DNA from 3 places in the Kitasatospora sp. SC0581 genome. Region 3 is predicted to be linked to each of the others. Evidence: riboswitches for the same ligand, from Rfam matches in the RefSeq annotation. Region 3 holds a riboswitch; each other region holds the start of a gene.
What was found. Region 3 has a riboswitch for cyclic di-AMP ahead of ACLWS4_RS30910 (M23 family metallopeptidase). Riboswitches for the same ligand answer to the same signal wherever they lie in the genome.
Positions count from the first base shown of each region.

Region 1: another riboswitch for cyclic di-AMP. It lies ahead of ACLWS4_RS00085 (transglycosylase family protein); the one in region 3 lies ahead of ACLWS4_RS30910 (M23 family metallopeptidase).
Region 2: another riboswitch for cyclic di-AMP. It lies ahead of ACLWS4_RS04795 (NlpC/P60 family protein); the one in region 3 lies ahead of ACLWS4_RS30910 (M23 family metallopeptidase).

Region 1 is NZ_JBLRWA010000001.1:15,277-20,625, reverse strand. It holds gene ACLWS4_RS00100 (glycoside hydrolase family 13 protein) at 1-1,094, shown strand, start outside; gene ACLWS4_RS00095 (LacI family DNA-binding transcriptional regulator) at 1,120-2,139, shown strand; gene ACLWS4_RS00090 (hypothetical protein) at 2,249-2,449, opposite strand; gene ACLWS4_RS00085 (transglycosylase family protein) at 2,746-4,131, opposite strand; cyclic di-AMP (ydaO/yuaA leader) riboswitch at 4,118-4,288, opposite strand; gene ACLWS4_RS00080 (hypothetical protein) at 4,739-5,349, opposite strand, start outside.
Region 2 is NZ_JBLRWA010000002.1:368,052-373,400, reverse strand. It holds gene ACLWS4_RS04800 (C40 family peptidase) at 1-829, opposite strand, end outside; gene ACLWS4_RS04795 (NlpC/P60 family protein) at 1,057-2,172, opposite strand; cyclic di-AMP (ydaO/yuaA leader) riboswitch at 2,183-2,336, opposite strand; gene ACLWS4_RS04790 (C40 family peptidase) at 2,675-3,712, opposite strand; gene ACLWS4_RS04785 (NYN domain-containing protein) at 3,913-5,343, opposite strand.
Region 3 is NZ_JBLRWA010000030.1:21,908-27,256, reverse strand. It holds gene ACLWS4_RS30925 (TetR/AcrR family transcriptional regulator) at 1-443, opposite strand, end outside; gene ACLWS4_RS30920 (alpha/beta fold hydrolase) at 503-1,384, opposite strand; gene ACLWS4_RS30915 (YiaA/YiaB family inner membrane protein) at 1,477-1,767, opposite strand; cyclic di-AMP (ydaO/yuaA leader) riboswitch at 1,963-2,121, shown strand; gene ACLWS4_RS30910 (M23 family metallopeptidase) at 2,134-2,982, shown strand; gene ACLWS4_RS30905 (hypothetical protein) at 3,076-3,951, opposite strand; gene ACLWS4_RS30900 (GNAT family N-acetyltransferase) at 3,994-4,731, shown strand; gene ACLWS4_RS30895 (sensor domain-containing protein) at 4,728-5,349, shown strand, end outside.

The DNA of each region.
Region 1 (5,349 bases), on a different contig from region 3:
GGGAGAACCAGGCCGTCGCCGACGAGTTCCGCTCGATCCTGCGGTTCTGGCTCGACATGGGCGTGGACGGCTTCCGCATCGACGTCGCCCACGGCCTGGTCAAGGCCCCCGGCCTGCCCGACCTCGGCGGCGCCGACCAGCTGAAGCTGCTCGGCAACGACGTCATGCCGTTCTTCGACCAGGACGGCGTGCACGAGATCTACCGCAGCTGGCGCACGATCCTCGACGAGTACCCGGGGCAGCGGATCGGCGTCGCCGAGGCCTGGACTCCGACCGTCCAGCGCACCGCCAACTACGTCCGCCCCGACGAGCTGCACCAGGCCTTCAACTTCCAGTACCTGGGCACCGGTTGGGAGGCCGCCGCGCTGCGTGAGGTGATCGACCTCTCGCTCGACTCGATGCGCCCGGTCGACGCCCCCACCACCTGGGTGCTGTCCAACCACGACGTCACCCGGCACGCCACCCGGTTCGCCAACGAGCCCGGCCTCGGCACCCAGATCCGCACCCCCGGCGACCGGGCGCTCGGCCTGCGCCGCGCCCGGGCCGCCACCCTGCTGATGCTCGCGCTGCCCGGCTCGGCGTACGTCTACCAGGGCGAGGAGCTCGGCCTGCCGGACGTCACCGACCTGCCCGACGAGGTCCGCCAGGACCCGTCCTTCTTCCGCCAGGCCGGCCAGGACGGCTACCGCGACGGCTGCCGCGTCCCGATCCCGTGGTCCGGCACCGAGGCCCCGTACGGCTTCGGCCCGGTGGCCGGCGGGCCGTCCTGGCTGCCGCAGCCGGCCGAGTGGGCCGAGCTGAGCGTCGAGGCGCAGACCGGCGACCCGAACTCCACCCTGGAGCTCTACCGCAGCGCGCTGGCCGTCCGCCGGGCCCAGCCCGACCTCGGCGCCGGCACCGGGGTCGAGTGGCTGGAGAGCCCCGAGGGCACCCTGGCGTTCCGCCGCGGTGCCTTCGTCTGCACCGTGAACACCACCGGCGAGCCGGTGCGGATCGCGGCCCCGGGCACGCTGCTGCTCGCCTCGACCGACCTCGTGGTGGACGGCGGCGAGACGGTGCTCGCTCCGGACAGCACCGGCTGGTGGGCGGTCTGACGTGGTTGGAATAGGCTCTGGGACCGTGACTACGGCGCGACTCTCAGACATCGCGGCGCAGGCGGGGGTCAGCGAAGCCACCGTCTCCCGCGTGCTCAACGGCAAGGCGAACGTTTCCGCCGCCACCCGGCAGACCGTGCTGGCGGCACTCGACGTGCTCGGGTACGAGCGGCCGACCCGCCTTCGCCAGCGCAGCGCCGGGCTGATCGGCCTGATCACGCCGGAGCTCAGCAACCCGATCTTCCCGGCGCTGGCCCAGGTGATCGAGCAGGTGCTCAGCCGACACGGCTACACCCCGGTGCTGTGCACCCAGACGCCGGGCGGGTCCACCGAGGACGAACTGGTGGACATGCTGGTGGACCGGGGCGTGGCGGGCATCGTCTTCGTCTCCGGCCTGCACGCCGACACCACCGCCGACCACGACCGCTACGCCCGGCTGGCCGGGCGCGGGGTGCCGTTCGTGCTGATCAACGGCTACAGCGAGAAGATCGACGCGCCGTTCATCTCGCCGGACGACCGCGCCGCGATGTGGATGGCCGTCCAGCACCTGGCCGAACTCGGGCACGAGCGGATCGGACTGGCCGTCGGTCAGCGCCGGTACGTACCGGTGCTGCGCAAGATCGAGGGCTTCACGGCGGCGATGCGCGAGGTGCTCGGGCTCGGCCGGGAGGAGGCCGAGAACCTCGTCCACCACACGCTGTTCAGCGTGGAGGGCGGGCACGCGGCGGCCGGCGCGCTGCTCGACAAGGGCTGCACGGCGATCGTCTGCGGGAGCGACATGATGGCGCTCGGGGCGATCCGGGCGGTGCGGCAGCGCGGGTTGTCGGTGCCGCAGGACGTGTCGGTGGTCGGCTTCGACGACTCTCCGCTGATCGCCTTCACCGAGCCGCCGTTGACCACGATCCGCCAGCCGGTCGAGGCGATGGCCACGGCGGCGGTGGACGCGCTGCTGGAGGAGGTCGGCGGGAACGCCGCCCAGCGCGGCGAGTTCATGTTCCAGCCGGAGCTGGTGATGCGCGGGTCCACCGGGGCCTGCGCGCGCTGAACCCCGGCCGCCACGGCCGTCGGACGGGCCCCGGAGGGCGATCGCTCTCCGGGGCCCGTCGGCGTGCGCGCGGTCGGCCGTCGCGGGCCGTGGCAGGCCGTGGGGTGGGTCAGCCCTCCTGGGCGGTCGGGCGGTCGGCGGTCAGGCGGTGCCCGTCGGCGGCCTCGCCGGTACGGGTCTCGGTGCGGCGGCCGCGGGCCAGGTAGTCGCGCAGGACCAGCTCGACGGCGTCCTGGGGGCTCTTGGTGCCGGAAAGCATCATCGCGTCGATCGCGAGGTTCGCGTCGAGGGTGACGGTGACCTGGGCCATGTGACTCCTCCTCGGGTGCAGAGCAGCAGCATGCCCGCTGGGGCGGCGATCCACCACGGAACGGGGTGGAACCGCGGTCGGGAACGGTCGGGCACGCCGGGGCCCCGGGAACGCCGGAACCCCCGGGGAGGAGCGACCAGACTCTCCCCGGGGGTGGTGGGCGGTCAGCGTTCGGACGACGGCCGACAGCTGACGGATAACAGCTGACAGATGTTGAAAGCTGTCAGCTGTTATCTGTTACCCGTCAGCTGTTACCGGCCGTCCGTCGGCCGTGCGCCGTGGACCGTGCGCCGTCCTCAGACCCGGCCGGCGAAGTCCGGGGCCCAGTTGGCGATGCTCTGCTCGCGGACGCCCGAGCTCGGGTTGGCGGCCTCGACGTACTTGCCGTTGCCGACGTAGATCGCGACGTGGTAGACGCCGGAGTCCTTGCCGTTGTTGGACCAGAACAGCAGGTCGCCCGCCTGGAGGCTGTCCAGCGAGACGTGGGTGCTGGCGGCGGCCTGGTCGGCGGCGACGCGCGGGACGGAGACGCCCGCGGCGCGCAGCGCGGCCTGGGTCAGGCCGGAGCAGTCCCAGCCGCCGTTGCCGGTGCCGCCGTAGACGTACGCCTGACCGACCTTCGACTGGGCGAAGGAGACCGCGGCGGCCATGCTGCCGGTCGCGGCCGGCGCCTGGGTCTGCGTCTGGGCCTGGGGCTGCGGAGCGGGCTTGGTGGCGGGCTTCGCGGCCGGCTTGGTGGACGGCTTGGCGGCCGGGGCCTCGGGCTGCGCGGTCGGCTGGGCGTTCACGGCACCGCCGTTCGCGGACTGGCCGGACTTCTGCGAGCGGTCGAACCAGGTGAAGTCCGAGCCGGACGTGCCGGCGGAGGACTGGCCGGCCCGGGCCTGGCCGTTGCCGCCGAAGGACAGCTGCTGGCCCGGGTAGATGGTGTCCGGACCCTCGGTCAGGGTGCCGCGGTTGAGGTCGTACAGCCGCTGCCAGCCGCCCTGCACCTTGTGCTGGTCGGCGATCGCGGACAGCCAGTCGCCCTCGACGACGGTGTAGTCGCCGCCCTGGGCCTGCTGCTGGCGCTTCTGCACCCAGTCGCTCCGGTTGCCGGAGGCGGCGGAGTCGGTGGAGGCCTGCGCGTCGCCCTGGGCGGGCGCGGCGGGCTTCGCGGCGGGGGTCTGGGGCTGTGCGGGCTTGGCGCTGGGCTTCGCGGCCGGAGCGGCCGGCTTGGCGCTCTGGGCGGGCGCGGCGGGCTTGGCGGCGGTCGAACCCGCCGAGGTGTCAACGGCGGCCGCGGCGCCGCCCTTGGTGAGCCCGGCCTGGACCGAGCAGACCGGCCAGGCGCCGGGGCCCTGCGAGGCGAGGACCTTCTCGGCGACGGCGATCTGCTGGTCCTTGGCGGCCAGGTCGGCGCGGGCCGCGTAGGCCGTGCCGCCGAAGGCGGACCAGGTGCTGGAGGTGAACTGGAGGCCGCCGTAGAAGCCGTTGCCGGTGTTGATGCTCCAGTTGCCGCCGCTCTCGCACTGGGCGACCTTGTCCCAGGTGGCGACGGAGGCGGCCGAGGCGGTGCCGGTGGTGAGGCAGGGGACGGTGAGGCCGACGCCCGCGACGCCGAGGGCGGCGATCACGCGACGGGTACGGCCGGACAGACGGGTGCCGTTGGTGGGCAGCATGAAGACGTGGTCCTCTCCCACGCCTGCGAGGTGAGCTGTCGGATTCGGGCTGGAGTTGCCCGGCCGTGCGGTGAGCACGGCTTCACCCCTAGCCCTGGACCGTTCCGGAGAGCGGTCCGGGGCGACTTACCTGTGGGTCCCCCGCTCCTGCCGTGGTGCGTTTTCGCGCTTCCAGGACATCCGACGGCAGGACTCGGCGTTGCGGATGACCGGGTTCGTGTGGTCACGAACGGGGAGCACGTTAATCAGACTTAAGTTCAAACTGCAAACCACTGTGATGTGCATCACGGTTTAGTGGAAACTGCCAAAATTGCCACTCACCATGATCGTAAATGATCGTTTTCAGGCAATGCTGTTGTGGAAGCCGACAACTGGCTCCGCCTCAGGAGTGGCGTGACGGTGCGTCGAATCGCGGAGTGGCGCACTCCGGCGGGTGGGGGAGCGGTCGCGATCGGAGCATGTGAATCCACGCTCCCTATTTCCTTTCAAATAGCGCCAGAACGGACATTCCCCTTCATTGCCGGGTGACTCCCGTACGGGACGGACGGGGTGGGGGAAGTACGCGGAAGGGCCCGGAACGCGATCCGTTCCGGGCCCTTCGGTGCGCGCGAACCCGCGCGCGGTGTCCTTATCGTCCGCCAGGCCCCTCGGCGGCCGCGTGGGCGCCACGGGAGCCCTCCACGACCCCCTCGGCCTCGGCGGCGGCCGCCGCCTCCGCCTCGGCCCGTGCCAGGTCCTCCGGGGACGGCGTGGGCAGCGCGGCCAGGTAGGTGGAGGCGATCAGCTGGCCGACCGACGGGTAGGCGCCCAGCGGCGCGGCCGACGGGCAGCCGGTCTCCTCGGCGGCGGTGGCGAGCAGCTCGGAGTCCGCCTCCGGGCCGATCACCAGCGGGGCCAGCGCCGGGCGCTGCGAGCCGGTGTCCTTGAGGTGGTTGACGGCCGCGGCCACCGAGCCGGGCACGTCGAGCGCGGCGGCGACGACCGGCACGGCCAGCCGGGCGGCCAGCAGCACGCCGGTGATGCCGGCCGCGGCGGCCGCGTCCTCGCCGCCGACGGTGGTCAGCACCACGCCGTCCGCGGCGGTCGCGATGGCGAACAGTCGGGCGCGGTCGGCCCGGGCCAGCCCGGCCTCGGAGAGCCGGACGTGCACGGCCTCGGCCAGCAGCGGGTGCGGGCCCAGCGGGTCGGTGACGGGCGCGCCGTACTCGGCGGCGAGCGCGTGAAGCCCGGTCAGGAAGG
Region 2 (5,349 bases), on a different contig from region 3:
CTCCGGCCTGCCGCCAGCTGTAGTACATCAGACCGGAGCAGTCGAACGCGTGCGGGCCGGTGGCCCCGTAGACGTACGGGGAGCCGATCATCCGCACCGCGGCGGCCAGCGCGGCCGCCCCGCGCTCGGAGGCGGGCGGGGCGGTACCGAGGTCCAGCCGGTCGGTGCCCCGGGTGGCGCGCTGCTCGGCGTCCCGGGCGTCCTGGACCGCCAGCCGGGCCCGCTCGACGGCGCCCAGGCCGTTCAGCAGCTTCTGCGCCCCGGCCAGCCGCTGCTGGACCTGCTGTTTGCTGTCGGCGAGCGAACGCCGGGTCCGGTCCAGCTCGGCGAGCTTGTCGGCCGCCTCGGTACGGCGCTGGTCGAGCCGGCGCTGGCGGGTGATCAGCTCGTGCAGGGTCTCCTGCTGGCGCACGGCGGCCTGGCCCTGGGTGCGGGCGCGGGCCAGGTAGCCCTCCGGGTCGGGCGAGAGGATGAGCTGGGCGGTCTGGGTCATCCCGCCGCCGCGGTACTCGGCCCCGGCCACCATCGCCAGGTCGCCGCGCAGCCCGTTGAGCTGGTCCTGGGCGAGGGCGATCTCGCCCTGGAGGATCGTGGTCTCGCCCTGGAGCCGCCGCTGGGCCTCCTGCGCGGCGTTGAACCTCTCGGACGCCTGCTCGGCCTCGTCGTACAGCTGCTCGACCTGCGTCTTGACGTCCTGACGGTCGCCCGGGTCGGGGCTGGCGGGGGCCGCCTGGGCGCTGCCTCCGGTGGCCGCGCCCAACGCGGTGGCGGCGGCCGCGGTCAGCACCAGCGCCCGGGTGAGCAGTTGGGAACGGCGGTGCACGGGCATGGCGGCAGCGGCTCCAATCCTGCGGCGCGGCCCCCGCCGCCGCACCGGGACGGGCGGCCGTCGAGCGGGAGTCCGGTGGCAGACGTTAGCGAGTCCGGGCAAGCGAGTCCAAACCCCTCCCAACCCGAATATTCACTCCCTAATCGGACATCAGATCGAGCCGCCGGAAAAGCCGCAGGCCCGGCCTCCCCTGGGGGAGACCGGGCCTGGAGACGTCCGAGCGGGGATCAGACCCGCACGATGCCGGTCAGCGGCATGTTGGTGACCGCCTCGTAGCGCACCGACGCGCCCGGCTTGGGCGCGTGCAGCACCTGGCCGTTGCCGGCGTAGATGCCGACGTGGTGGGCGTCGGTGTAGAAGATCAGCAGGTCGCCGGGCTGGGCCTTGGAGAGGTCCGTCCCGAGCCGGGTGCCGGCCGAGGCCTGCGCCTGCGAGGTGCGCGGCAGCGACACGCCGGCCTGGTTGTACGCCCAGACCATCAGACCGGAGCAGTCGAAGGAGCCCGGGCCGGTGGCGCCCCAGACATACGGGCTGCCGATCTTGGAGGCGGCGGCGGACAGCGCGGCGGCACCGCGCGAGCTGCCGGGGGCCACGTTCACCGGAGCGGTGGTCGTGGGGGCCGAGAGGCTGCCGCGGCTGTTGTCGCGGGAGGCGCGGTCGGCCTGCTGCTGCTGGGCCTGGGCGGCGTCGGCCTTGGCCTTGGCCTCGGCGGCGGCCTTCTCCTCGGCCTGGCGCAGCGCCTGGCGGTCCTGCTCGGTCAGCGTGTTGAGCAGGTCCTGGGCCGCCTTCAGCTTGCCCTGGACCTCGTCCTTGGAGGCCTTCAGCTGCTGGGTGGTCGACTCCAGCTCGGCGAGCTTGCCCTGGGCCTCGTTGCGGTCCTGGTCGAGCTTGCGCTGCTGCTCCTGGAGCTCCTTCAGCTGACCCTTCTGGGTGCTGCCGGCCTGGTTCAGCGCGTCGGCCTGGCTGAGGAAGCTGTCCGGGCTGGAGGAGAACATCAGCTGGACGGTGGGGGATATCCCCCCGTTGCGGTACTGCTCGCCGGCGATCTCGGCGAGGCCGCCCTGGAGCTCGGTGACCTGGGCCTGCTGACGGGCCACCTGGTCCTGCAGGCCGGAGACCTGCTTCTCCAGGTCCTGCTGCTTGGCCTGGGCGGCGTTGTAGTTCTCGGTCGCGACCTCGGCCTGCTCGTTGAGCTGGTCGACCTGCCCCTTGACCTGTTCCTTGGTCGGCTGCGGGTCCGCGTGGGCACCCTGCGCGGAGAGGACGACGGCTGCGGCGGCGACGCCGGTCAGGATCGAGACCCGGGCGCGGCCGGCGGGCTTGGGACGACGATGGGACGCCACGAAGGCGGACTCCTTCTTCCTACGGCCGCCTACCGGGTGAGCTGACGGGTTCGGGCCGGAAGCATGCCCTACGACGCCTCACGGCCGTTCCACCGGCCGACCTGGCGCCGATTCACCCCGGAGGAACGTGGTTCCCCGGCTCCGCTCCGCAGCGCCCCCTACCACTGGGCTCCCCTGTCGGACAGTCGCTTCGACCTGTCCCGCTGCCTTGCGAACTCGACGGTAACCACCGCCGCCACCCTGGCTGGGCGATCGACAGTGCGGTGGTTCGGAGCATGACCCTAGTAACTGAACCGTGATCGGTTCAAATCCTTGTCAGAAAAAAGACAGAAGATTACCCAAGTTCCTTTGTGAAAATGACCGATGGTGACCATTGACGCACACAAGGCTGATCGATTCTCACCATGTGGTCGTCGAAGGGCCGGAAACCCGAAACGCCACCCCGAACGGGGGTGGCGCTTTTCACAGGCCCCCGCGGAAGCCCCTCGGGCGTGTCGGGCCGTCAGACCCGGCGGATGGTGTTGATCGACATCGCGTCGGCCTTCATCACCTTCACCACGTCGCCGGTGTGCGGCGCGTGGACCACCATGCCGTTGCCGATGTACATCCCGACGTGGTGCATGTCGGGGCCGTAGATCACCAGGTCGCCCGGCTGGGCCTGGTCCAGCGAGGGGATCCGGGTGCCGTAGTGGCCCTGCTCCTGCGAGGTGCGCGGCAGCGAGACGCCCGCCTGCCCGTACGCCCAGACCATCAGGCCCGAGCAGTCGAAGGTGGTCGACCCGGTGGCGCCCCACACGTACGGCGAGCCCTGCTTGCTCATCGCCTTGGCCAGCGCCGTGGCCGCGTAGCCGCTGGCCGGCGGCAGGCTGCCGAGGTCGACCCGGTCGCTGCCGCGCGAGGCGCGGTCGTCCTGCGCCTGCTGGGCCCGCAGCGCGGCGCGGTCGGCGGAGCTCAGCGAGTTCAGCAGGTCCTGGGCGGCCTTCAGCTTGGTGTTGACGTCCGACTTGGCCTGGTTCAGGTCCTTGGTGGTGGTGTCCAGCGAGGCGAGCACGGCGGCCGCCTCGGTCTTCTCCTGGTCCAGCCGGCGCTGCTGGTCCAGCAGCCCCTTGAGCGCCTCGGCCTGACTGGTGCTGGCCTGCTGGACGGTGGAGGCCTTGTCCAGGTAGCCGGACGGGTCCGAGGAGAGCATCAGCTGGACGGACGGGTCGATGCCGCCGCTGCGGTACTGCTCGCCCGCCACCTCGGCGAGGCCGCCCTGGAGCTGGGTCATCTGCTCCTGGCCGCGGGCCACCTGGTCCTGCAGCTGGTCGGCCTGCTTGCGCAGCTGGTCGGCCCGCTCCTTGGCGCCGTTGTACTTCTCGGCCGCCTGCTCCTGCTCCTCCTGGAGCTGGTCGATCTGCGCCTTGACGTCCGTCTTGTTCGGCTGCGGCGCGGCGTGCGCGGCCACCTGGGCGGAGAGGGCGACCGCGGTCGCAGCGGCCGCGGTGAGCACGGAGATCCGTGCGCGGCTCGGCTGCTTGGGACGGCGGTGGGAGGCCAAGGGACCGGCTCCTTCTTCCAACGGGCTCACCTGATGGGATGAGATTCCGGAAAATAGGTTTGACGCCAGACCCTAGTGAAGATCTATCCGTTTTGCCACTCCCCCGAAGGCGTGAACTCCGGTCCCCACACTGACTTCACCGGACTCGCACAATGCTCCGAAACAGGCCCTGACCAGGCATCATGCGAACCTCCCCGGGTTCAGGGCCGGGCCAGCCGGTTCAGCAGCAGCACCGACGCCACGGGGCGCGCGCCCGCCTTCCGCACGCCCTCCGCGACCTCCCGGTCGGTGGACACCACCACCACCGGACGGCCCTGCGGCTCGGCCCGCACCAGACGGCGGATCAGCTCGTCGGCCGTCTCCCCGGTCCGGCTGAACCGCACCCGGACCCCGCGCGGTGGCGCCATGATCACCGGGACGTCCAGGTCCTGCCCGTCGAACACGCAGGTGACCTCCGCCTGGGTCCGCTGGGCCAGCATCGCCAGCCCGCCCAGCAGCCGGATCCGCTGCTGCTCCAGCGGCAGCGTCGGATAACCGGTCTTGGTCACGTTGTAGCCGTCCACCACCAGGTGCACCTGGGGGATCGCCAGCAGCTGGTCCAGCAGCGCCGGATCGTCCTCGGCCAGCCCGCGCCGGGCCACGTCGTGCGGCGAGGCCGCCCCCGGCACCACCGCCTCCACCAGGTCCGCCGGGCGGATCTGGGCGACCGGCAGCGCCAGCTCCCGCTGGAGCCCCTGGGCCGACTGCAGCACGGTGTCCAGCAGCAGCCGCAGCCGCATGTCCTCGACGCTGCGCCCCTCGCGGGCCGAACGGCGACCCTGCTCGGCCGCGTTCTCCAGCTCCAGGACCCGGTGCCGGAGCCGGCGCGCCTCGCTCTCGGCCGCGCCGCGCTCGGCCGCGGCCTGCGCCTTCAGCGCGTCCAGCTCGCCGGCCACCCGGCGGGTCTCGGCCTGGGCCCGGCGGGTGTCGCTCTCCAGCGACCGCACCCTCTTGCGCAGCGACTCGGCCTCCCTGCGGACGCCGTCGGACTCGGCCCGCTGCCGGTCCGCGTCCGCCCGCGCGGAGGCCCGCACCTCGGCCAGCTCGGCCTGCAGCTTCTCCACCAGCCGGACCGCCTCCGCGGCCGCGTCCTCGGCACCGGCCCGCTCGGCCTCCTCGCCGGCCTCGGCCACCAGCCGGCTCCAGCCCGTCGAACGCACCAGGTAGGCGGCGGCCGCGACGTCCATCGGATCGGCCGCGCTCGGGACGGTGCCCGACTCCAGCGCCTTCACCAGGTCCGGCTGCCCGAGACGCAGCCGCTCCGCTATCCGCACCCGGAAGGCCGGCTCCGCCTCCAGCGCCGCCGCCAGCGCGGTGGCCGCGTACTTGGCCCGCCGCGCCGGGGTGAACTTGACGTACTGACGCAGGCTCTGCGGGAGCTCGGCCGGCGGCACCCCGCCGAGCGCGTCCGAGGCCAGGCCGACCACCCGACGGCGCACGCCCTCGGGCAGCGGCCGGTCGAGCTTCTCGACGGCGCGCTCCGCCGCGGACCCGGAGGCGCCGTCCGCCGTCCCGGCAGCCTCGGCCGGGGCCTCGGCCGCAGCGGGCTGAAGCCCCTGGGCTGCGCCGGGCTCCTTCGCTGCGTCCACCACGTCCTC
Region 3 (5,349 bases):
GAGCGCACGGTGCGGGCGGCGTGGACCGCCTCGGAGCCGTCGAGCCCGTACTCCCGCAGCACGGCGATGATCACGCCGACGAGCCGGGCGGCCGCCCGGGCCAGGTCGTCGTCGGGCTGCGGGGCCTGGGGGAGGGCGTTGTAGCGGTGCGGGTGCTCGGTGGCGTACGCGTGGTAGGCGCGCAGCACGGCGGCGACGGCGTCGTCCCCGCTGCGTCCGACGGCCGCCCCGGCCAGCCGGTCGGCGAGGTCCCCGGTGACCCGGACGGCGATCAGCCGCCGCAGTTCGGCGAGGCCGCCGCTGACGTGCTTGTACAGCGAGGGGGTGGCGACCCCGGCCCGGGCGGCGACGGAGGCCAGGGTGAGGGCCTCGGCACCCTGCTCGTCGATGAGGGCGAGGGCGTGGTCGACGACCTGGTCGGGGGTCAGTCCTACGCGGGGCATGGGTTCGGGCTCTCCGTACGGATCAGGTCGGGCAGGGGCGGGCAGCGGACGGGCGGGGCTCAGCCGAGCTCGGCGAGGAACGGCAGCAGGGCGTCCGCGGTGGCCGCCGGGTTGTCGGCCATCGGGTAGTGCCCGGACCCCTCGATCATCGCCTTCCGCGCGCCGAGCGCGGCGGCCTGCCGGTCGGCGACCAGCTCCGGCTTCGGGAAGTCGGGGTCCTTGCTGCCCATGACGACCAGGGCCGGGCACCGCACCGCGGCCGTCCAGCCGACCGGCGCCGAGTCGCCGTGGACGTACCCGCGGGTGGCGGTCTTCCGGCCCGGGGTGCGCAGCGCGGCGACCAGCCCGTCCACGTACGCGTCGAAGTCGGCGGGCCTGGCGCCGGGGAAGGCCATCCGGCGCAGGTAGAAGCCCCAGGCGGCCGGCCAGTGGACGAGGGCGGCGCCCATCAGGCCCATGGCGCCGCGCATCAGGGCGCCCTGCGGCGGGTTCTCGACGAAGGCGTTGAGCAGGACGATCCCGGCGACCCGCTCGGGGGCGTCCCCGGCGGCCTTGACGACGGTGGCCCCGGTGTACGAGTTCCCGGCGAGGACGGCGCGCTCGATGCCGAGGTGGTCGAGCAGGGCGAGGACGTCGCCGGCGAGGGCGGCGGGGCCGTAGTCGTCCCAGGTGATCGAGGATTCGCCGAAGCCCCGCAGGTCCATGGTGACGACCCGGTGGCCGGCGGCGACGAGCAGCGGGCGCAGGTGCCGGTACGCGGCCCGGCTGTCGAGCATGCCGGGGAGCAGGACGACCGGGGTGCCGTCGCCCTGCCGGGTGTCGTCGTAGGCGATCCGGCCGCCGGGGACGGTGAGGTACTGGGTGCTCGGGGTGATGGTGCCGTTCATGGGGTCCTCCTCGGGCCGCCGGTGCGGGGCATCGGCGTTGCTGCCGATAGCCATAAAGCTAAGGCTAATAGCCTTAGCCGTCAAGCGGTCGGGCGTCGGAGGCGTCGGAGGCGTCGGAGGCGTCGGAGAAGAGGGGGAGGAAGCGGTCAGACCCCTTCGACCTTGAACGGGTCGTGCTCGCTGAGCAGCTTCTCCAGCCGGGCCTGGTCCACCCGGGTGACCATGTCGTTGGACTCCTGCCGGTCCCGGATCACCTTCGCCAGCGTGAACGCGGAGCTGACCGTGAAGAGGAGGCCGAGCCCGAGGAAGGCCCGGGTCCACCCGCCGACCGGCAGGTAGATGATCCCCACGGCGAGGGCGGTGCCCGACAGGGCGAAGGACAGGACGGCCTGGAGGTAGTAGGCGGCCGTGGTGCGGGTCTGCATCGGTGCGCTCATGGCGTCAGGATGCTGCGGTCCGGCCGGGCCGCACATGAGTAGGCGTACTCAGATGGGGCCGTGCATGAGGGACCGTTCGTTGACGTCCGATCACCTGCCGCGGGGCTGCTCCGAACGGATGGCTTGGAATCAGAGCCTCCTAGGATTAACGTTTGATAACGCAGCGCGGTTGTCAACGCCGTACCCAGACGGCACCGTGCGCCGTCGCCTAATCCCACCGACCGGCCTCCGGGCAGGTCAGGGAGCCGGGGAACCACGTTCCTTGGGGTGAATCGGCGGGGCTCCGGCCCGGCCGTAGGAGACCTTCCTGCTCCGAACCCGTCAGCTAACCCGGTAGGCGCGAAGGAAGGAAAGGAGCGCGCCTCCGTGGCGTCGACGCACACCCCGGCACACCCGGCCGGCTTCGCAGCCGGTACCCAGCTCCTCGACCACCCCGGTCCGGACGGCCCCGAGGCCTTCGGCCCGGAGGACTTCGCCGCGGAGGCCGAGACCAACCGCCACCGGATGCCGCGTCAGACCCGCGGAACCTCCCCGCTGCTCGGCGTCACCGCCGTCGCCGCCACCCTGGGTGCCACCGGCTTCACCTCGGCGACCCCGGCCGCCGCCCCCGCCATCGAGGCCCCGGACGAGACGGCGGTCGCCCTCTCCGCCGACCCCGGCCTCGCGCTCGCCGCCCGCATCCAGAACCAGGCCGACAGCCAGCGCACCGCCGCCGAGGAGACCGCCCGGCTCCAGGCCGCCCAGGAGGCGGAGGCCAAGGCCGCCGCCAAGGAGGCCGAGGCCAAGCGCGCCGCCGAGGAGGCCGAGCGGGCCAAGGCCGCCGCCCTCACCCTCCCGGTGACGGACTACCGGCTCTCCGCCCACTACGGCCAGAGCGCCCGCTACTGGGCCAACCTGCACACCGGCCTGGACTTCGCCGCCGACACCGGCACCCCGGTCCACGCGCTCGGCCAGGGCACCATCACCTCGGCCGGCTGGGCCGGCTCGTACGGCTACCGGATCGTCGAGACCCTGCCCGACGGCACCGAGATCTGGTACTGCCACCTCTCCGCGATCACCAAGGGCTCCGGCAAGGTCGCCGCCGGTCAGCAGATCGGCAAGGTCGGCGCGACCGGCAACGTCACCGGCCCGCACCTGCACATGGAGGTCCGCCCCGGCGGCGGCGCCCCGGTCGACCCGGAGCCCTGGCTCCAGCAGCGCGGCCTCAACCCCTGACGCACCCGCCCTGAGGCACCCGCCCGGGCGGACCCAGCGCGAAGCCCCCGGCCCGGAGCACCAGCACCGGACCGGGGGCTTCCGCGCGGCGTCTCACTCCTCGGCGGGCAGCTGCGCCAGGTACGCCTCGATCTCCTCCTGGCCGGGCTCCGGCGCCAGCTCCGGGAACTCCGTCACCAGCAGCCGCGGCAGCCCCGGCACCGTCCACCCGCCGAACAGGTCGAGCGCCGCCTCGACCGCCGCCTCCTCGAACCGCCCGAAGTCCCCGGCCAGTTCCTCCGGCATCGGCCGCCCCAGCGCGGTCAGCTCCGCCAGGTTGCGGTAGCTGCGCCGCATCAGGCCCTGTTCCAGCAGCCGCCGAGCGCCGTCCGTGGCCATACCGACCGACAGCACCCGGCCCGGGCCCCAGCCCTGCTCGTCCGGCTCGTCCAGCCAGCCGGCCGGTGCCAGCGCCTCGTACGCGGCCAGCCGCTCCTCCTCCGGGAGCTCCCCGAAGCCGGCCAGCCAGTCCCGCACCGCCGCCGGGTCCGTGACGTCCACCCCGTACGCGTGCAGCAGCAGCGCGTACAGCCGGGGCCAGGTCACCAGGTCGGCGCGGCGCAGCAGCCCGGCCGCGACCTCGCCCTGCCACTCGGCCTCCGCGTGCAGCCGCTCCTGGCGCTTGGCGTTCAGCCGCCGGGACGCCCGCTGGTGGTCGACCAGCAGCCGGACGGCGTCGCCGTAGGCGAACGGGTCCTCCTCGGGCGCGGGTTGGACGTACAGGTGGAGCCGCTCGTACAGCAGGTGCTCCACCGCGTCGGAGGTCAGTTCGGGCCAGCCGTCGTGCATCCTGCCCTCGCCCAGCTCCAGCAGCGCCAGCACCGCGCGCAGCGGCCCCTCGGCCACCGGCGCGCGGCCCTGCTCGGCCGCCCAGGCGAGCAGGTCGGCGGCCTTGGTGCGCGGGGCGAGCCGCAGGTCTTCGTCGTTCATAGTCCGAACGGTAGCCGCCGGGCGGGGATAGGGTCGGCAGCCATGGTCCCCGTACGACTCACCGGCCCGCGCCTGGGCGTCCGCGAGTACCACCACACCGAGGAGGAGGTGGACGCGCTGCACGCGCTGTTCGGCGACCTTGAGGTCACCCGCCACCTGCCCTTCGGGCCGAGCGGCCGGGAGGACTGCGCCGACCAGATCGAGCTCTACCTGGAGGAGGCGATGGCCGAGGAGCGGGACACCTACCGGCTCGCCGTCACCAGGCTCGCCGACGCCGAGGAGCCCGGGGACGCGACGCCGATCGGGCAGGCCGCGCTCACCCTCGACGGGCACGGCGCCGCCGACCTCGGGTGCGTGCTGGCCCGCGGGTCCTGGGGCCGGGGCTACGCGGGCGAGACCGTCGGCCTGCTCCGCGACTTCGCCTTCGGCACCCTGGGCCTGCACCGGCTGACCGCCCGGACCGCCGCGGCCAACCCGGCCCCGGCCGGGTGCTCACCCGGCTGGGCTTCCGGCCGGAGGGGCGGCCTCGGTCCGACGGGTCCGAGGGCGGGGTCCGGTCCGCCGGGTCCGCGGGCGGCGACCGGTCCGACGCGTACCTCTTCACGCTGCTCGCCGAGGAGTGGCCGGGCCCGGCCGCCCGGGTGGAGGGGGGTTAACCCCACCCCGGATCCGCCAGGCCTCCGGATCACGGCCGGGCGGCGCGTCCACCAGACTGGACGCAGTCAGCGGGACGAACGAGCGACAGACGACAGCACGAGGGGCCGGGGGCCGGGAACATGAGCAGCAGCCGCAGCGTGGAGGACCGGGAGTGGGACGTTCTGGGCGGTCGCGGTGACGACCCGCGCCCCGTCCGGGCCCGGCGGACCGAGCGGCGTCCGGCCCTGTGGCGGGCCCCGTTCTCGGCGTACTACTACCGCGAGGTCGGCTACGCGCTCACTGGTCTGCCGGTGGCGATCCTCGGCTTCGCCGTCGCGGTCACGATGTTCTGCTTCGGCCTCGCCACCTTCGTCACCGCGCTCGGCCTGCCCGTGCTGGGCGCCCTGACCGCCACGGCCCGCGGCTTCGGCCGGCTGGAGCGGGCCCGGGTGCGCGGCATGCTGGCCCTGGACGTCCCCGGCCCGGAGCCGGTGCGCCGGGTCCGCCAGGGCAGCTGGGGCGCGGTCACCGCGCGGCTGGCGGACGGGGCCGGCTGGAAGGCCGTGCTGTACCAGGTGCTGATGCTCCCCTGGGCGGTGTTCAGCTTCGCGGTGACGCTGGTGTTCCTGCTGCTCGGCTGGGCGGCGGCGCTCTACCCGCTGTACCACTGGGTCTTCCCGACCTACACCTCCTGGCACGGGTACCGGGTGTTCGACTTCTACGACAGCCACGACATCCGGCACGTGTACGACATCGAGGCGC